DNA from 3 places in the Kocuria atrinae genome. Region 1 is predicted to be linked to each of the others. Evidence: riboswitches for the same ligand, from Rfam matches in the RefSeq annotation. Region 1 holds a riboswitch; each other region holds the start of a gene.
What was found. Region 1 has a riboswitch for thiamine pyrophosphate ahead of thiD (bifunctional hydroxymethylpyrimidine kinase/phosphomethylpyrimidine kinase). Riboswitches for the same ligand answer to the same signal wherever they lie in the genome.
Positions count from the first base shown of each region.

Region 2: linked by a shared signal. The riboswitch ahead of ABD283_RS05060 (3-oxoacyl-ACP reductase) and the one ahead of thiD (bifunctional hydroxymethylpyrimidine kinase/phosphomethylpyrimidine kinase) in region 1 are both predicted to bind thiamine pyrophosphate.
Region 3: linked by a shared signal. The riboswitch ahead of ABD283_RS05550 (ECF transporter S component) and the one ahead of thiD (bifunctional hydroxymethylpyrimidine kinase/phosphomethylpyrimidine kinase) in region 1 are both predicted to bind thiamine pyrophosphate.

Region 1 covers NZ_BAAAQA010000002.1:261,122-266,815, reverse strand. The annotation lists gene thiD (bifunctional hydroxymethylpyrimidine kinase/phosphomethylpyrimidine kinase) at 140-1,678, opposite strand; TPP riboswitch at 1,666-1,760, opposite strand; gene ABD283_RS01810 (Rne/Rng family ribonuclease) at 1,840-5,061, opposite strand; gene ABD283_RS01805 (vitamin K epoxide reductase family protein) at 5,450-5,694, shown strand, end outside.
Region 2 covers NZ_BAAAQA010000008.1:98,078-103,771, forward strand. The annotation lists gene modA (molybdate ABC transporter substrate-binding protein) at 1-79, opposite strand, end outside; gene ABD283_RS05040 (TOBE domain-containing protein) at 100-501, opposite strand; gene ABD283_RS05045 (MarR family winged helix-turn-helix transcriptional regulator) at 580-996, opposite strand; gene ABD283_RS05050 (enoyl-CoA hydratase) at 1,415-2,200, opposite strand; gene nadE (ammonia-dependent NAD(+) synthetase) at 2,297-3,124, shown strand; TPP riboswitch at 3,156-3,275, shown strand; gene ABD283_RS05060 (3-oxoacyl-ACP reductase) at 3,330-4,094, shown strand; gene ABD283_RS05065 (LLM class flavin-dependent oxidoreductase) at 4,095-5,390, shown strand; gene ABD283_RS05070 (phospholipase D-like domain-containing protein) at 5,407-5,694, opposite strand, start outside.
Region 3 covers NZ_BAAAQA010000011.1:29,956-35,649, reverse strand. The annotation lists gene ABD283_RS05565 (aminotransferase class IV) at 1-705, shown strand, start outside; gene ABD283_RS05560 (energy-coupling factor transporter transmembrane component T family protein) at 800-1,597, opposite strand; gene ABD283_RS05555 (ABC transporter ATP-binding protein) at 1,594-3,165, opposite strand; gene ABD283_RS05550 (ECF transporter S component) at 3,162-3,779, opposite strand; TPP riboswitch at 3,839-3,945, opposite strand; gene ABD283_RS05545 (DUF4235 domain-containing protein) at 4,036-4,305, opposite strand; gene mnhG (monovalent cation/H(+) antiporter subunit G) at 4,400-4,765, opposite strand; gene ABD283_RS05535 (MrpF/PhaF family protein) at 4,762-5,025, opposite strand; gene ABD283_RS05530 (Na+/H+ antiporter subunit E) at 5,029-5,676, opposite strand; gene ABD283_RS05525 (Na+/H+ antiporter subunit D) at 5,673-5,694, opposite strand, start outside.

The sequences.
Region 1 (5,694 bases):
TCGAGACATCACGTCGCGGCGGTCAGAACTGACCGCGCCTCGCGTGGCTTTCGCATCGAACAGGAGGTGAACCCGAATGTGCCGCCTGACGCGGTGGATTTAACTGTCCACACACACGTTGGTACCCGGCACCGAAAATCTAGACTACCCGATGCGTGGAAGCTACGGCAAACGGGCGTGCCCCGGCGCGTCGAACCGGCTCCGCGAAGAACCGCAATTCCAGTTCACACGCGCGCATGAACGCGTCCCGCATCCGTTTCCGAGTGGCCGGGTCCGCGGTCTTGGCGACTCGATCCACGATATCGCGTGCGCGTTCGGTGGCCAGCTGGAAATCCGGAGAGTCATAGGTTGCCAGCCAGTCTCCGTACGGGTGCGGATCCAGGCCCGCCGTACGAGCCTTCTCCGTGAGCGCACTTCCCACGGCGGCGTAGAGCCAGTAACACGGGAGCACAGCGGCGGCGCCCACCGCATAGGGCTCACTCCCCGTGGCGGCCAACAGGAAATCCGTGTAGGTCCGGGTCACTTCAGAAGGCGGCAGTGGCTGGGTCCCTCCCAGCCGAGAGCGGTGGAGAGCGGATTCCACGGTGACGACTTCCGCCGCTCCCCCGGCGAAGAATTCCCGATCCGTCTCACACGGTGCCGCGGCTGCCAGAGCGGCCAGCGCGCGGGAATACACATCCAAGTACTGCATGTCCTGGTCCATGTACCACTCGAACGTTTCGGAGGGCAGCGACCCGTCCGCCAGTTGGGCGATGAACTCCAAGTCGTCGATCTGACCCCGCACACCGGCGCAGCCGCGCCACAGGGAATCGGTGAAACGTTCGGTGGACTCGCTCTCGCCCAGCAGGTGCTGCACGTGGTGGAAATGATGCACCGGCCCGTTGCCGTGCCCCACGTTAAGGCTGTCCGCGTGCTCAAGGGCTCCCCGCAGCCAGGAGCGTGCCGCACGCACTGCCCCGGCCCAGTCCCCCGTGCGAGCCACGAGCGTCGCGATGGCGGAGGACAGCGAACATCCGGTGCCGTGGGTGTTGGAGGTTTCCACCCGCGGGTCATCCAGGGTGATCACGGGTTCCACACGTCCCGGCTCGAGCAAGGCGTCCGGCGTCCGGGACCCCACCAGGTGGCCGCCCTTCACCAGTACGCGAGCACCGAAGCGGTCGGCCACGAGTCTGCCCTGCTCGAGTGCTTCCTCCCACGTGTTGGCCGTTGGGGCATCGGCCAACACTGCTAGTTCAGGTAGGTTAGGCGTGATCAGGTCAGCCAGTGGCAACAGGGAGAGCAGCGCTGTTTCGGCTTCCGCCCGCAAGAGTCGACCTCCGGCCGTGGCCACCATCACCGGGTCCACCACGGTCACGGGTGGTTTCACGTCCGCGAGCCAATCCCGCACGGTCTCGATCACATCCACGGATCCGAGCATGCCCACCTTGACGGAGTCCAGGACCACGTCCGAGCTCACGGCCTCGAGCTGTGCCCGAAGGATCTCAACGGGAGGGGTGTGGATGTCGGTCACCCCGGTGGTGTTCTGCGCGACCACTGCGGTGATCACGTTCATCCCGTAGCCGCCCATGGCCGCTATGGACTTCAGGTCAGCGGCTTGTCCGGCGCCACCCGTGGGATCAGTTCCCGCAATCGAGAGCACACGGGGAACGGTCAAAGAATCAGAATGCGCAGTAGTCACGACATTCCCTTCGCTAGTACGAGCTAGATCAGGTTCAACGGGTGTTATCTCAGCCGCTCGTGCGGCACCCCGTGTCAGTGATACAGATCATGCCACAGGGGCGCGGAGAACTCATCTCCGCGCCCCTGTGGCATGTCATATGTCGGCCATGGCGACCTGTGTCAGCCCTTGGTACCGCCGGTCATTTTCATGTCCTCGGCCTTCACGCCCACGCCCACCATGGTGGGTTGCGAGGAGGCCTTGGGCGCTTGCTGCTTGGATGCATCGGCGGTGAATCGCTTCACGGCGTCCGTGGAACTGACCGGCTCGTGCTTCTGCACACTCGCCGTTCCGGGTGCCGCCGCGGGTGCGGAAGCACGGCGAGAACGACGCCGCGTGGCCGGTTTGGTCTCGGTCGAAGCAGCCGGTGCGGCCGCCGAACGTGCCGACGTCTGCTTCGGGGCCGAAGTTTCCGTGGACCGGGCGGGCGAAGACTCCGAGGTCTCAACAGCTGCCGGAGTGGCCTCCCCACCCCTCTGCTGCGATTCGTCCGTGGCGGGGCTTTGGGCACGGCGGGAACGGCTCCGGCGGTTGCCGCGCGATCGCTGCTCCTGGGATGAGTCCTGCGCGGGCTCCTCGGTGAAGGCAGCCGTCAACGAATCCAACGTGAGCGATTGCTGACCGCTCTCCGGCTGTTCCTCGGGGGAACCGCTGCCGTGCGGCAGTTCGATGACCTCGCCGTGAATGGTCAAGCTGGAGGACTGGCTTTCGCCCTTATTCTCCGAATCACGGTCATGATTCTGGCCGGCGGAGTCCGCAGAATCATTCGACGACGAATCGTGACCCTGGCCGTCCTGACCCGACTGACCGCGGCCACGACTACGCTTGCCGCGACGCTTCTTGCGACGGCGATCGCCGTCCTGGTCGCCGTGATCATGGCCGTCCTGGGAACCCGACTGATTAGAACCGGCATGGTCCTTGCCCTGATCCTTCGACTGGTCCTTGGAACCGGAGTGGTCGGCGGACTGGCCGCCATCCTGGTGGCCCGAGGCGTCGTCGTCGTGCTGGGAAGCGGCAGCGATACTGGCCAGCGCGTTACGTGCCGCCTCCGCGCGGGCCTTCGACTCCTGGTCGTTGCCCTCGTGGCCGTTGCTCTGGTCCGAACCGTTGCCACCGTTGCCGGTGTTCTTGGACTTGTCCTGCTGGTTGCCCTGGTGACCACCTTGGTTCTGCTGCTTGTGCTTGGAGCGCTTGCGCTCGTTGCGATTGTTGCGGTGGTCCGAACCTGAATCTCCCGCACGACCCTTGAGCGGGTGATCGTGAACGATTGCGCCGCGACCCGCGCACGCCTCGCAGGGCTCCGAGAAGACCTCGAGCAGGCCGGTGCCCATGCGCTTGCGCGTCATCTGCACGAGGCCCAGGGAGGTCACCTCCGCCACCTGGTGCTTGGTGCGATCTCGACCCAGGCACTCGACCAGGCGGCGCAACACCAGTTCACGGTTGGATTCGAGCACCATATCGATGAAGTCGACCACGATGATGCCACCGATGTCGCGCAGCCGCAGTTGACGGACGATCTCCTCGGCGGCTTCCAAATTGTTCTTGGTGACCGTCTCCTCCAGGTTGCCACCGGAGCCGGTGAACTTGCCGGTGTTGACGTCCACCACGGTCATGGCCTCGGTGCGGTCAATCACGAGCGAGCCGCCGGAAGGCAAGTACACCTTGCGGTCCAGCGCCTTCTGGATCTGCTCCTCCACGCGGTAGGACTCGAACAGATCGGTGTCCTCGGTCCACTGCTGCAGACGATCCAGCAAATCGGGGGCCACGTAGGTCACGTAGGCCTCGATGTTGTCCCAGGCCTGCTCGCCCTGCACAACCATGGCCGTGAAGTCCTCGTTGAAGACGTCACGCACGGTCTTGATGGTCAGGTCCGGCTCGGCATAGAGCATCTCGGGAGCGAGGGTCTTGGTGGACCCGGCCTTCTCCTGAATCTGCTCCCACTGCGAACGCAGCCGGTTGATGTCGTTGGTCAGCTCTTCTTCGGACGCACCTTCCGCTGCGGTGCGCACAATCACGCCCGCACCTTCGGGCAGCCTGTCCTTCAGGATCTTCTTGAGGCGCTGCCGCTCCACGTCCGGGAGCTTGCGGGAAATACCGGTCATCGAACCGCCCGGCACGTACACGAGGTAACGGCCCGGCAGTGAGACCTGACTGGTCAGACGGGCACCCTTGTGGCCCACGGGGTCCTTGGTGACCTGCACCAGAACGGGGTCGCCGGACTTGAGGGCGTTCTCGATCTTGCGGGGCTTATTGCCCAGCTCGGCGGCGTCCCAGTCGACCTCGCCCGCGTACAGTACGGCGTTGCGACCGCGGCCGATGTCCACGAACGCGGCTTCCATGGACGGCAGCACGTTCTGCACCTTGCCCACGTACACGTTGCCGATCAGCGAATCCTGTTGGGTGTGCGATACGAAGTGCTCGGCCAGCACGCCGTCCTCGAGGACACCGATCTGGATCCGGTTCTCCTTCTGGCGCACCAGCATCTTGCGCTCGACCGATTCTCGGCGGGCCAGGAACTCGGCCTCGGTGATCACATGGCGGCGACGGCCGGACTGGCGGGATTCACGACGCCGCTGCTTCTTGGCTTCCAGCCGCGTGGAGCCTTTCAACCCGGTTACCTCGCCGGCACCGCTCTCGGAGACGCGCGGTGCTCGAACCCGGGTGACGGTTCCGTCAGCCTCGTCCACGAGTTCCATGTCCACGTCACCACGGCGACGGCGGCGACGCCGCCGGCTCGTCACGTTGCCCGAGGAATCGTCCTCGTCTGAATCATCATCGTCCTGCTGGCGGGACTGGCGGCGCTGAGCCTCTCGTTCCTTGGCCGCCTCACGCTGACGTGCAGCGGCTGCCTCGGCGGCCGCGCGGATCTCGTCCGGGTCAGGGGCATGGAACATCAGTCCGGCACCCAGGTCGAAAGAAGTTCCGGATTCGGAGGTCTCGGATTCTTCCTTGGTCTGCTCGGTGCTTTCCTGGCCGCTGCTTTCCTGCTCCGTAGCGTCTTGGGCCGACTTCTCGTCTCCGGCGGCCTCGGCACCTTGCACGGTGGTCGAGGACTGGGCATCGGATGTATCGGACTCAGTGGTCTGCGCTTCCGCAGACTGATCCGGTGCCTGGGTGTTCTCGGGCTCTGCGGCATCCTCATCGACATCGGTGCCTGCCGGCTGCGGGGGCATTTCGGGCTCTTCGTCCACCTGGGTGTCGACCTGGGGTTCGGTGGGCGTTTGCTCAAGAACGGGCTGTTCCGAGGTGTTCTCTGCTTCGGAAGTTTCGGCGGGATTCTGCGTTTGCGCGCCGGATTCCAGTTCCTGGGTCGTCTGTTCCGCGTTGTCCTGTTCGGATTCCATGTGAGGTTGCACTCCTGCTCGGAACACCGTCCGCACCCGGGTCCGAGGTGATCTCGGTCGGTCGAACCGGGTGGGGAAACCACGCGGCCGCCGGAAGTCATTGTGGTACCTACCGAGTGCGCTGACTGACTAGAGCGCTGCTGGCAGGCCGACGGATGTCCGAGTCGCATAATCCTTGAGGATCGCGAACTTTCTCCGGACGGACGCGCTCGATCTGTTGAGAGCCGCGGGTCCATCCGCTCTTTATCGGAGGTCCTGTCGGACCGGTTCCCGTGTACGGCTGGGGACCGACCGTTGCCAAGTATCTCACAGTACGCTCATGCACCCCAGGATTGACTTGTGCGGCAGACCACATCGGCGCAGCTGCCGCGTCGATTAGCATCGGCCTGTGAGCTCAACAAACACCATGGACCGTCCACACAGCACATCTCCGGACCGGGGCTGGGGAATCCTCGCTCTGATCCTGTCGATCATCGGTTTCGGCGCGTCCGCGACCCTGGTGATGGAACGCTTGGCCATTTACGCGGATGCCGGCCACCGCACCAGCTGTGACATCAACGCCTGGCTCTCGTGCGGCACCGTGATGCGCACCCCGCAGGCGGAGCTCTTCGGCTTTCCCAACCCCTTCATCGG
Region 2 (5,694 bases), on a different contig from region 1:
CACTCGCGCTCGAGCTCCCGTCGCTGCCTTCGCCGGTTCCACACGCCATGAGAATCAATGCGGCCGCGGCACTCAGCACGGCAAACCTGGCCCGGGCCCTCACGAGAAATCTCCGGATTCGACGATGACGGTGGTGGCTTTAACCACCGCGGTAGCCACCGACCCCGGTTCGAGCTTGAGCTCCCGGACGGCTTCGGTGCTCATCAGCGAGACGATCCGGTGAGGGCCGCACTGCATCTCCACTTGGGACATCACCGTGTCCGACGTTACCGAGGTCACCAGTCCGACCAACCGGTTCCTCGCCGACCCCTTACCGCTATTGGGGTCTCTGGGGTTTATCGCATTGCGCTTGGCCAGCTTGGCCAGCTCGACTCCATCCACTACCACATGACCGGAGGCATTCTGTTGACGCGTGAGCGTGCCTTGGTCAATCCACCGACGCACCGTGTCATCACTGACACCCAAGAACAGCGCCGCATCAGCCACCCGCAACAAAGTCATGCGCCGAGCCTATCCGCATTTGCGGGCTTAGTCAGCGAAAGATTCCGTAAATTCGGATCAACCTGGTCGACAAGCTACTCACCGAAGAATGTCCGCCAAGGACTTCATGAGGTCAAGAGCGTCCCGTTGTTGTTTGTAGGACAGCCACGGTTCGTGTTCGTACAGTGCAAACTGGACGGATACTTCCGCCCGCAACCGGATTTCCCTCCGCGCCGATTCCGAGAGCTCGATCATCCTGAACCGCGCGTCGAAGCAGTCGGTTTGATACTTCACGAGCCCCACACCATGGAGCTCCCTCACGTACCTGGACACCAGACTCTTGGACAACCGGGTTCCCCGCGCAATCCCACTGACCGATTCACCCGGGTTCTCCGCGAGGTAATTCATCACCTCCATTTCCCCGGGTTTGAGTCGGCCATCCCCCTCGGCGGGCACGGCAGCATCCGCCAACTCCTTGAGCCGTCTCGATAACCGATACACATCCACCACTCGCATGAGCCCAGACAACCAACCGGCCAGACCTCATGTGCGTCCCACGCAAAGCATTGTGCACTTCGGCGGATCTTTGGCACGTTCGCAATAGCCTGTGGAGTCCGAACCGCACGAGGAAGGAACGTTCATCGGCGCATGGTCTCCGCAGGGCACATACCGTCCAAAAACCGTGTACCAGCGCACGGCTTCGTCGGAAAGCGGGCCGCGGCAACGCAAAACCCGTCCACTGGTCAACGGTTTTTCGGGAGTATGTCCTCCCCGAAGAACGTGCCTCAGTGAACGGGTCCTGGTAAGCGGATCTGGCGACCGCAGTCCGGTGAATGAGTTGCGGCGAGCCGGTCGGTCATGCTCCAACCGTGTCGTTGATTCTCACCAAATGCTCACCGGCCCGGCAAGGCCATTCGGTCGCCTCGCTCACGCTTTACTCGTGCGTGAAGTTGGCCTTGCGCTTCTCGCTGAAGGCGGCCATACCTTCCTTCTGGTCAGCGGTGGAGAACAAGCCGTGGAATACGCGGCGCTCGTACTGCACACCCTGCTGCAGGGTGGTCTCGTACGCCGCGTTGACGGACTCGACGGCGTGTTGAGCAACGGGCTTGGAGAGCCCGGCAATGGTGCGAGCGACGTCGTTGGCGGTGTCCAGGAGCTGATCGGCAGGAACCACGCGAGCTACCAGGCCGGAGCGTTCGGCTTCCTCTGCGTCCATCTGGCGTGCGGTGAGGATCATGTCCATGGCCTTGGACTTGCCGATGGCGCGGATGAGCCGCTGGGTGCCGCCCATACCGGGGATGACGCCCAGATTGATCTCGGGCTGACCGAATTTTGCGGTGTCCGCAGCGATGATCAGGTCGCACATCATGGCCAGCTCGCAGCCACCGCCCAGGGCGTAACCGGCAACGGCGGCAATCTTGGGGGTGCGCAGGCGGGCGAAAGCATCCCACGGCGAGAAGAAGTCCACGCGGTACATCTCGGCCGCGGACTTAGTGGCCATCTCCTTGATGTCAGCGCCCGCGGCGAACGCCTTTTCCGAACCGGTCAGGACGATTGCGCCGACGTCCGGGTCGCGATCGAGCTCGGTAGCGGCAGCAACCACATCGTTCATGGTCTGCTCATTCAGGGCATTGAGAGCCTTGGGGCGGTTCAGGGTGATCACGCCTACGCGGCCGTCACGGCTCACCACAATGGTCTCGTATTCGGTGTTTTCGCTCATGTGACCAGCATCTCATGTGGGCCTTGGGTCAACCTTGAAAAGCCGAGTGTGAAGACATGTCACACCGCGGAAACACGCGAGTACTACCATGACCGCATGCGCGAATTGCAGGCTCAGATCATTTCCGAACTCGGTGTGAAACCGCAGATCGACCCCGCCGCGGAAGTCGAACGCAGGGTCGATTTTCTGTGCGACTACCTCGAGGCCACTCACACCAAGGGCTTCGTCCTGGGTATCAGCGGCGGGGTGGATTCCACTCTCGCGGGCAAGCTCGCCCAACTGGCCGTGGAGAAGCTTCGTGCTCAAGGTAGTGACGTCCAGTTCGTAGCGATGCGTCTCCCGCACGGGGTGCAGCACGACGAGGCCGATGCGCAGGCCGCGCTCGCGTTCATCGCCCCGGACCAGACCATTACCTACGACGTCGCTCCGGCCGTGCGCGGTTTCGAAGAGGCCTACGAGTCGGCCACCGGATCGGAGCTGACCGATTTCACGCGAGGCAATACCAAGGCGCGCGTGCGCATGACGGCCCAATACGCCGTCGGCGGGGACAACAATCTGTTGGTGATCGGAACGGATCATGCCGCGGAATCGGTGACCGGTTTCTTCACCAAGTTCGGCGACGGCGGCGCGGATCTGCTGCCACTGGGTGGGCTGAACAAACGCCAGAACCGGCAGCTGCTCGAATACCTGGGATCGCCTGAACCGCTGATCTCCAAGGCACCCACCGCAGACCTGCTGGACGACAACCCCGGTCGCACGGACGAGGACGAACTGGGTCTGACCTACAACGACATCGACGATTATCTAGAGGGCAAAGAAATCACCGACGACGTCGCAGAGCGGCTGGAGACGATCTTCCTGCGTTCACGACACAAGCGCACCGTACCGGTGACCCCGGCGGATGACTGGTGGCGCGCGCTTTAGCTTTACCCACCGAGTGTGGCTACACTCACACAGTAGTGACACGGGGTGCCGAGCTCCCACACGCATCACACGATGCGCAGGACCGGCTGAGATTCACACCCGTTGAACCTGTCCAGTTAGCACTGGCGAAGGGATGTCATGTCGTAGCCGGGAGTAAACCCTGAGCTTTAACGCATCCACTCGCCGTAGAGCCACAGGAGTGAGCATGCGGATCAACGAGCACATCGTTCTCATCACCGGCGGAGCACGAGGTTTGGGCGAGTGCCTGACTCGCGCCTTCGTCCGCGAAGGTGCTCGGGTGGTGATCAACTACCGCCAAAGCGAGGAACGAGCCCATCAACTTGTCTCCGAGCTGGGTGAAGACCATGTGATTGGTCTGCAGGCGGATGTTACCGATGCCGAACAGGTCACCGACATGGTGGCCAAGGCGAGTGAGCATTTTGGTGCGCCTGTCACGGTGGCCGTCAACAACGCCCTGGTGGATTTCAGCTTCAACGGGGATGACCGCCCCGCCCTGGACACCATTACCTGGGAGCACTTCAACCAGCAGCTCAACGGTGCGGTGGGTGGCGCCCTCAACGTGATCAGGGCGGTGACCCCCGGAATGGCCGAAGCCGGCATGGGCCGGATCATCAATATCGGCACCAATCTGTTCCAAAACCCCGTGGTTCCGTACCACGACTACACCGCGGCCAAGGCTGCGCTGTTGTCGCTGACCCGCACGGCCGCCAAGGAACTCGGTCCGCAGGGGATTACCGTGAACATGATCTCCGGTGGTCTGCTGCGAACCACCGATGCGAGTTCGGCCACCCCCGATGCCGTGTTCGATCTGATCGCCGCCTCAACGCCCCTTGGCCGCGCCACCGCGCCGGAAGAATTCGCCGACTCCGCGCTGTTCTTTGCCTCTGACTGGTCACGTTCGGTGACCGGCCAGAACCTGGTGGTCGACGGCGGACTGGTGATGGACTGAATGGCTGCTCAGCGCAAGAAGTTGCACCTCAACGCGTTCCTGTTCGGCGCGGGTCATCACCAGGCGGCATGGCGCGCACCGGATTCACCCGTCGAACGGCTGGGCGACATCGCGTATTACGAGGAGCTCGCGCAATTAGCCGAACGAGGTTTGTTCGACGCCGTGTTCTTTGCGGACGGCCACAGCATCAGCTCCGTGGAGGACGGCCCTCGGTGGTTCCTGGAACCGTTGACGGCTCTGTCCGCCATGGCCCGGGCGACAACCCACATTGGGCTGGTGTGCACGGTTTCCACCACCTTCTTCACTCCCTTTCACGCTGCACGCATGCTGGCTTCGCTGGATCACATCTCCGGCGGTCGAGTGGGTTGGAACGTGGTGACATCCATGTTCGATGCGGAGGCTCGTAATCACGGGTACACCGCTATGCCGCCCAAGACGGAGCGGTACGAGCGTGCGCGGGAGTTCGTGTCAGTGGCCCGCTCGCTGTGGTCCAGTTGGGACTCGGATGCGCTGCGGCCGGACCGGAACGGGGTGTACGCAGACTCGTCTCGAATCACTCCGGTGAATCACGACGGTCACCACTTTCTGGTGGACGGGCCCCTCACGGTTCCCCGCTCCCCGCAGGGTGAGCCGGTGCTGTTCCAGGCGGGGGCGTCCGGGCCGGGGCGGGAACTGGCCGCGGACTACGCCGAGGGGATTTACGCGGTCGCCTATGATCTACCGTCCGCACAGGAGTACTACTCGGATGTGAAACAGCGAATTGCACAAGCGGGCCGGGATCCTCAGAGCGTGCTCATCATGCCCGGCCTGGTGACCTACGTGGGTGAGACGCACGAGCAGGCCCTCGAAAAACAACGGGCGGTGGACATGCTGCTCCCGGTCGAGCAGTCCCTGGCGCAATTGAGCACGTTCGTGGAACAGGACTGTTCGGAATGGGAGCTGGACGAACCCGTGCCCCCGCTGCCTCCCCTCGAGGAGTTCACTGGCCCGCAAGGGCGTTACGGGACCATTCTGCGCATCATCGAGGCGGAACAGCCCACGGTCCGGCAACTGCTGGGGCGGCTGGCTGCCGGAGGAGGGCATTACACCATGGTGGGCACGCCGTCGAGCATTGCCGATCAGATGGAGCTGTGGCTGAATACCGGAGGCGCGGACGGCTTCAACCTGATGCCGCCGCAACAACCACATTCACTGCGTGATTTTGTGGAACTCGTGGTCCCGGAACTGCAACGGCGCGGTATCTACCGCACCGAGTATCAAGCGACCACGTTGCGAGGCCACCTAGCGCAGACCTGACCCGTTCCTATCCCGGTTAGAGGATCGGGCGCAGCGGAATCAGTATGGTCTCAGCGAACCGCGCCATGGGGTGACGGTCACGCCAGCGCGGTGAGCTGAGGACCTCGCAGTGCTCGGAGTCAGCTTCAAAGACCTTCTCCATTTCCGCCGCGAAATCCGGGTCGATGATTTCCACGTTGGTCTCGTAGTTGAACGTCAGCGACAGCCGGTCGATGTTGGCGGTGCCCACGGTGGACCATTCACCGTCGATGGTTGCGGTCTTGGCGTGGATCATGGACGCGGCATACAACAGGATGGTCACCCC
Region 3 (5,694 bases), on a different contig from region 1:
GCCTCCGCTCGGCTGGCCCAGCTCCCGGTGCCTTCGGAACAGTCCTGCCGGGTTGCCATCGAACTGGGATTGTCCAACGCTGGTGCCGGAGGCGACGCCGGACTGGGTGCCGAACACACCATCAAGCTGAGCATCAGTCGCGGTGCCCCCGGTGGAACTCCCTGGGCGTGGCTCACCGTGACACCCGTGGGTGCGGCCACGTTCGCAGTGCGGCGCAGCGGTGTCTCAGCCGTACTGTTGCAACGCGGTCATGATCCGGCGGAAGACTCCGGCTGCGCGTGGCTGCTCCCCGGAGCCAAGACCCTCTCCTATGCGGTCAACATGGCCGCTCTGCGCCACGCACGCGATCTCGGTGCGGACGAGGCCATCTTCACCACCTCGACCGATCGTCGCGTACTAGAGGCCGCGACGTCGTCCGTGATCTGCGCGCGCACCGGCCACGGCGAACGCACCCTGGTGACCCCGGAGCCATCGCACGGCATCCTGCCGGGTACCTCGCAGGCCCGCATTTTCGCAGCGGCCCGCCAGGACGGCTGGCGCATCGATTACGGGCCGATCTACCCGGCGGACCTACTGCGCGCCGACGCCGTATGGCTCACCTCGTCCGTGCGGCTCGCCGTTCCCGTGGTGCGCCTGGATCAGCAACCGCTTCCGCACAGTGGAGAGCTCACAGATTTGCTCACGGGGTATCTGGTGGGTCACTGACCCGTAGCACCTGGGACCACACCGAGATAACACCGTGCCGATCAACCAGTGGCACAGTGCCGGAGGCCCCTGGGTCTCGGAGCCCCAGGCACGGTTACTGCCAGATGAACCGGTGCGTACCCAGCAGCAGGGAGACCGCCAAGGCTCCCACCGCGATCAGCACCGCGGCACCGCCCGTGTACAGGTCCACGCGGCTGTAACGCGGAACGCGCGCCCACGTGCGCTTACCAGCTCCGAACCCGCGTGCTTCCATGGTCATGGCCAGACGCGTGGCGCGGCGCAGCGACTGGACCAGCAGGGTGAAAGCCTGACCTCCGAATTCCTTGGCCATGCCCACCGGCCCGCGGTCATTACCCGCCCCGCGAGCGCGCCGAGCGGAAGCCAACACGGACCATTCCTTGACCATGACCTCCACCAAACGCAACGCCGCCAGTGAGGCCAGTACGAACCGCTCGGGCAGCCTCAGGGTCTGCGCCAACCCGTCAGCCAGGTCGGTGGGATCGGTGGTGAGCAGAACGGTGATGCCGGGCAGCGCAATGGCCAAGCCACGCAACGCAATGGCGGCACCGGCCGCCAGCGAGCCGGTGGTCACGGTGACCCACCCCAGGCTCAGCAGCACCGTGCCGCCCTCCGGGGACAGCATGGCCGTACCCCAACCGCTGATGATCGCGGCCACGGTAATCGGCCACAGGGTGAGGAACAGTCGGAGCGGTTTCTGTCCTGCCGCGCTGAGCAGGATCAGTTGACCGAGCAGGGCGATGCCGCTGGTCACCGGGTCCGCGCTCACCACGAGAACCACCGTGATGAGCAGGGCCCCCAGCAGTTTGATCACGGCATTGGAGCGGCCCACCGGGCTGAACCGGGCGGTGTCCGCAATGGCGGTTACGCTCATGTTCCCAACCTCATTTCCTGGGCGTCGAGTGCTGCGATCAGTTCCCGGTCGTGGGTCACGGCCACCACTGCGGTGCCGCGTTCCATCTCCTCGACCAGCATGTTGACCAGTTCACGCCAGGTCTGTGCGTCCTGGCCAAAGGTGGGTTCGTCCAGGATGAGCACGTCCGGGGCGGATGCCAGCACGGTGGCCACGGACAGCCGCCGCTTCTGGCCACCGGACAGCGTGAACGGGTTGGCATCGGCAATGTCCGCAAGGTCAAGACGGTCCAGCAGAGTGTTGATGCGTTCCTCGTCCACGCCGGGTCCCGCCCCGCGGCGTGCTGCTTGTAGCGGCCCGTATTCCAGTTCGGCCCGCACGGTGGAGCATAGGAATTGATGCTCGGGGTGTTGGAACACGCTGCCGATTCGGGTGATGAGTTCGGTCCCCTCCCACAGCGAAGGGTCTGCGGGCGCGTTCCCGGCCAAGGCCTCGGTGGCCCTCACGGTTCCCGCGCACGGCAAGAGCAAGCCAGCCAGCGTCAACGCCAGCGTGGACTTTCCCGCGCCGTTCTCGCCCGTGATGGCCAGAGCCTGGCCCGCTCGGACGGTCAGGTTGATATTCGCGGCCGTCGGAATAACATTCTCAGTTACGTATATGTCGCCCTGCGTAGAATTCCCGCGGGACCAAGCCTTCCGCTCCCGACGACGCCGCCGCGCCACCGCACGCGAGCTCGATTGCGTGCGGCTCACGGCCAGTCCTCGCGTTTCCAACAACGGAGCGGCCTGCGATTCCCTGACCGGGGCGGGCCGAGTCTGCGGGGTCCAGTCCGGAACCCACGTGCCCTGGCGTTGCAACAGCTCGCGGGCGTCCACGAGGACCTCCCGGGCGGGGCCGTCGAAGGCAATGCTTCCGTTGTCATCGAGCACGATGACTCGGTCCACCACCGACTCCCACAGGCCCACCCTGTGCTCGACCACGATCAGAGTGGTGCCGACCTGCGTTACGGCGCGGTTCACGGCGTCTCGCAGCTCTATCGCTCCCTGCTCGTCCACGCTCGCAGTCGGTTCGTCCAACAGCAGGAGTTTGGGGCGCATGGCCATGGTTCCGGCCAGCGCGAGACGCTGCTTCTGACCCCCGGACAGCGCCGTCGTGGAGTGCTCAAGAGGTAAGTCCAACCCGACCTCGGCCAGGGCCGCGCCCACGCGGCCCCAGATCTGCTCGCGAGGTACGGCGAGATTCTCCAGGCCGAAAGCGACGTCGTCACCCACGCGCGCCAGGATGACCTGCGTCTCCGGGTCCTGGTGCATGAAGCCCACCGACCCGCGGGCGTCGCGCGGGTCCAGGCCGTTGACCGTGAGGTCCCCGGAGCGGGATTCGCCGTCCGGGTCCTGTTCGACCCCGGCCATGGCCTGCAGCAGCGTCGATTTGCCGGCTCCAGACGGGCCCAACAGCATCACGCGTTCGCCGGGTCGGATCCGGGCGCTGACCGCGCTCAGGGACGGCCGATCACGCCCCGGGTAGTGCCAGCCGAACTCCGTGAGCACCACTTCCGCCCCGCGTTGCTCAACCGCCACCCGCGAACTCATCGCCGTGCTGCGCCCGATACCAGGCCGTTGAGCACACCCGTTTTCTGCAACGCCCGGGTGACCAGCCACATCAGGACACCGGCGATGACCGCGCCGGACAGCGTGGTGAGAGACGCGTAGACCACTTGCTGGTCAAGCGCCCATTCGAAGTTGTACATGATGTTCTCGCTGACGCCCATGAACAGGCCAGCCAAAGCGCCACCCGCCGTGGCAACGGCCAGTCCGAACTTCCGGTAGCGGGTCAGCAGGAACACGATCTCCACGGCCGCACCCTGGATCAAACCGGAAATGATCACGGTCCACCCGAAGTGCGTGCCCAGGAATCCCTCCAGTACGGCCGCGAGCAGTTCGCAGAAAATTGCCGCACCGGGCTTACGAATGATCAGCGCACCCAGAGTTCCGGCGATCAGCCAACCGCCACCGATCAAGCCCGTGGCCGGCGGGTAGGCGACCGCAGCCGTGGTCGCTACGGGGTACAGCAGGTTGGCCCACGCCCAGAAGACGACGGCGCACACAGCCGCCAGTACCGCCACCACCACGATGTCGACCACCCGCCAGGACTTCTGGGGCGTGGTCTTGCGCGTGCGAGATGTGTTCGTCTGAACCTGTGTCATGTTTCATCCTCCTGATGAGTACAGGAGGGGAAAGAACCGCGCACGGATCGTGCACGGGTCCTTTGAGATGCTCGACTCCCTATCGCCGGTATGACCCGGATCAGGTTCGAGGGTCTGCGCTGGTGCGCACTCTCAGCGCCACTCGGGCGCTCCCCTGTCGTTAGTAGCTCATCCTAGACCACAACCACAGACCGAAAGAAGCGGCGGGGTCGCGTTCGATGAACGCAACCCCGCCGCTTCAGGCGGTCCGAGGAACTCAGATCTCGGACTGTGACGTGTTGTCCTGATCGTCGTCGGTGTCCAGCTTGTGCATGGCACGCTGAACGCCCACCTTGACCAGGGTGGTCACCAAGCCGGTGAGCAGAGCCCACACGATGATGTCGCGCCATGCCTCGTCCGGATCCGGGTTCTTGGCGGGGGGCTCGTTGCCGGTGACCCGCTTCCATCCCGCGGTCAGGATTTTGGTGGACAGAGCGGTACCGCCCAAGGATGCCGCGGTGCTGGCCAAATCGATAACTTTGCTCATGTGACTCTCCTCATCAGGGTTCTCAGTTTTCTTACCAAGCATACGAATCGCCGGGTAGTACTTCGACAACTTCAGCCCGTATCGAGCTGAAAATTTAGTCCTCGCGCCGAGTGCTTGCGTACTCGACCACATTCTTCAGGTCGTCCTGGGTGAGGTTCTCCTCGTGCAGGTGCTTGGAGCGGTACGCGGAGCGACCCACCATGTGCGCCGAGACCGGCACGGTGAGCAGCATGAACAGCCACGCCAGGATCAGCAGCGGAATCATCTTGGGGTCACGGCCCTCGATCGCCACCGCAGTCAGCAGCAACAACAGGCCGAACACCTGGGGCTTGGTACCCGCGTGCATGCGAGACAGCAGATCCGGGAATCGCACCAGACCCACGGCGGCGGCCAGGGACATCAAACAACCGACCACCATGCACACGGCGGCCACGATATCCAGAATGAGTTCGAGCGTCATGACTTCCCCGTTCCCACGTTGCGGGCCACGGTCACGGATCCCAGGAACCCGATGAGCGAGACAATGACCAACAAGAAGATGTTGTTCATGTGGTGGTTGTAGACCATCTCAATGGCCAGTGAGGCACCCACAATGGCCAGCAGAACGTCACTGGCGATCACGCGATCCAGGAGCGACGGCCCCTTGGCCAGGCGATAAATGGCTCCGGCCGCAGCCAGTACCAGGAGAACTCCGCAGATCCACACTGCTATCTCGAACACGGTTTACTCCTTTCCCCGGTCGGATGCCTCGTTCGCACGGTGCATCTGGGTGGACGGCGAGTGGACCATGCCCGTGGCAGTGGTGTCATCGCCTCTGGACTCCTGCTTCAATTCAGCCAAGTCCGCCTTGCTGCCCATGATCCGGATCCAGGCCGCTTCGGTCCGCAGAGCGGACTTACGGAAGATCTCCGCTTGCTCCTCGTTCGAGACGTCCAACACGTGGAAGTAGAGGATGCCCGAGCCACGGTCCACCTCGACCACCAACGAACCGGGGATCAGCGCCATGGTGTGGCCCACCGCGGTCATCAGCAGGTCGTTGTTCTGCCTGAGCTTCACACCCACCACGGCGTTGTGCACCGTGGGTCCCTGGACGAGAGCGAGCTTGAACACGTGGAAACTCGCCTTGGCGACCTGCCACACGAACGTCACCACGAAGACCGCGAAGTGGATCACGTTGAAGCGACCCGACAGTTTGATCGGCGGCAGGGTTAGGGCTCGCGTCACGATCAAGGCCAGGATCAGCCCGAAGGCCAGGTTCCCCAGGCTCCAGTCGCCCCAGAGAGCACCCCACACCACGACCAACCACAACAGCAGAGGGATGTCGGCGCGGAACGTGCTCTGGGAACGCTTCAGTGTGGGAGAAGTACTCATCGTGCCTCCTCGCTCACG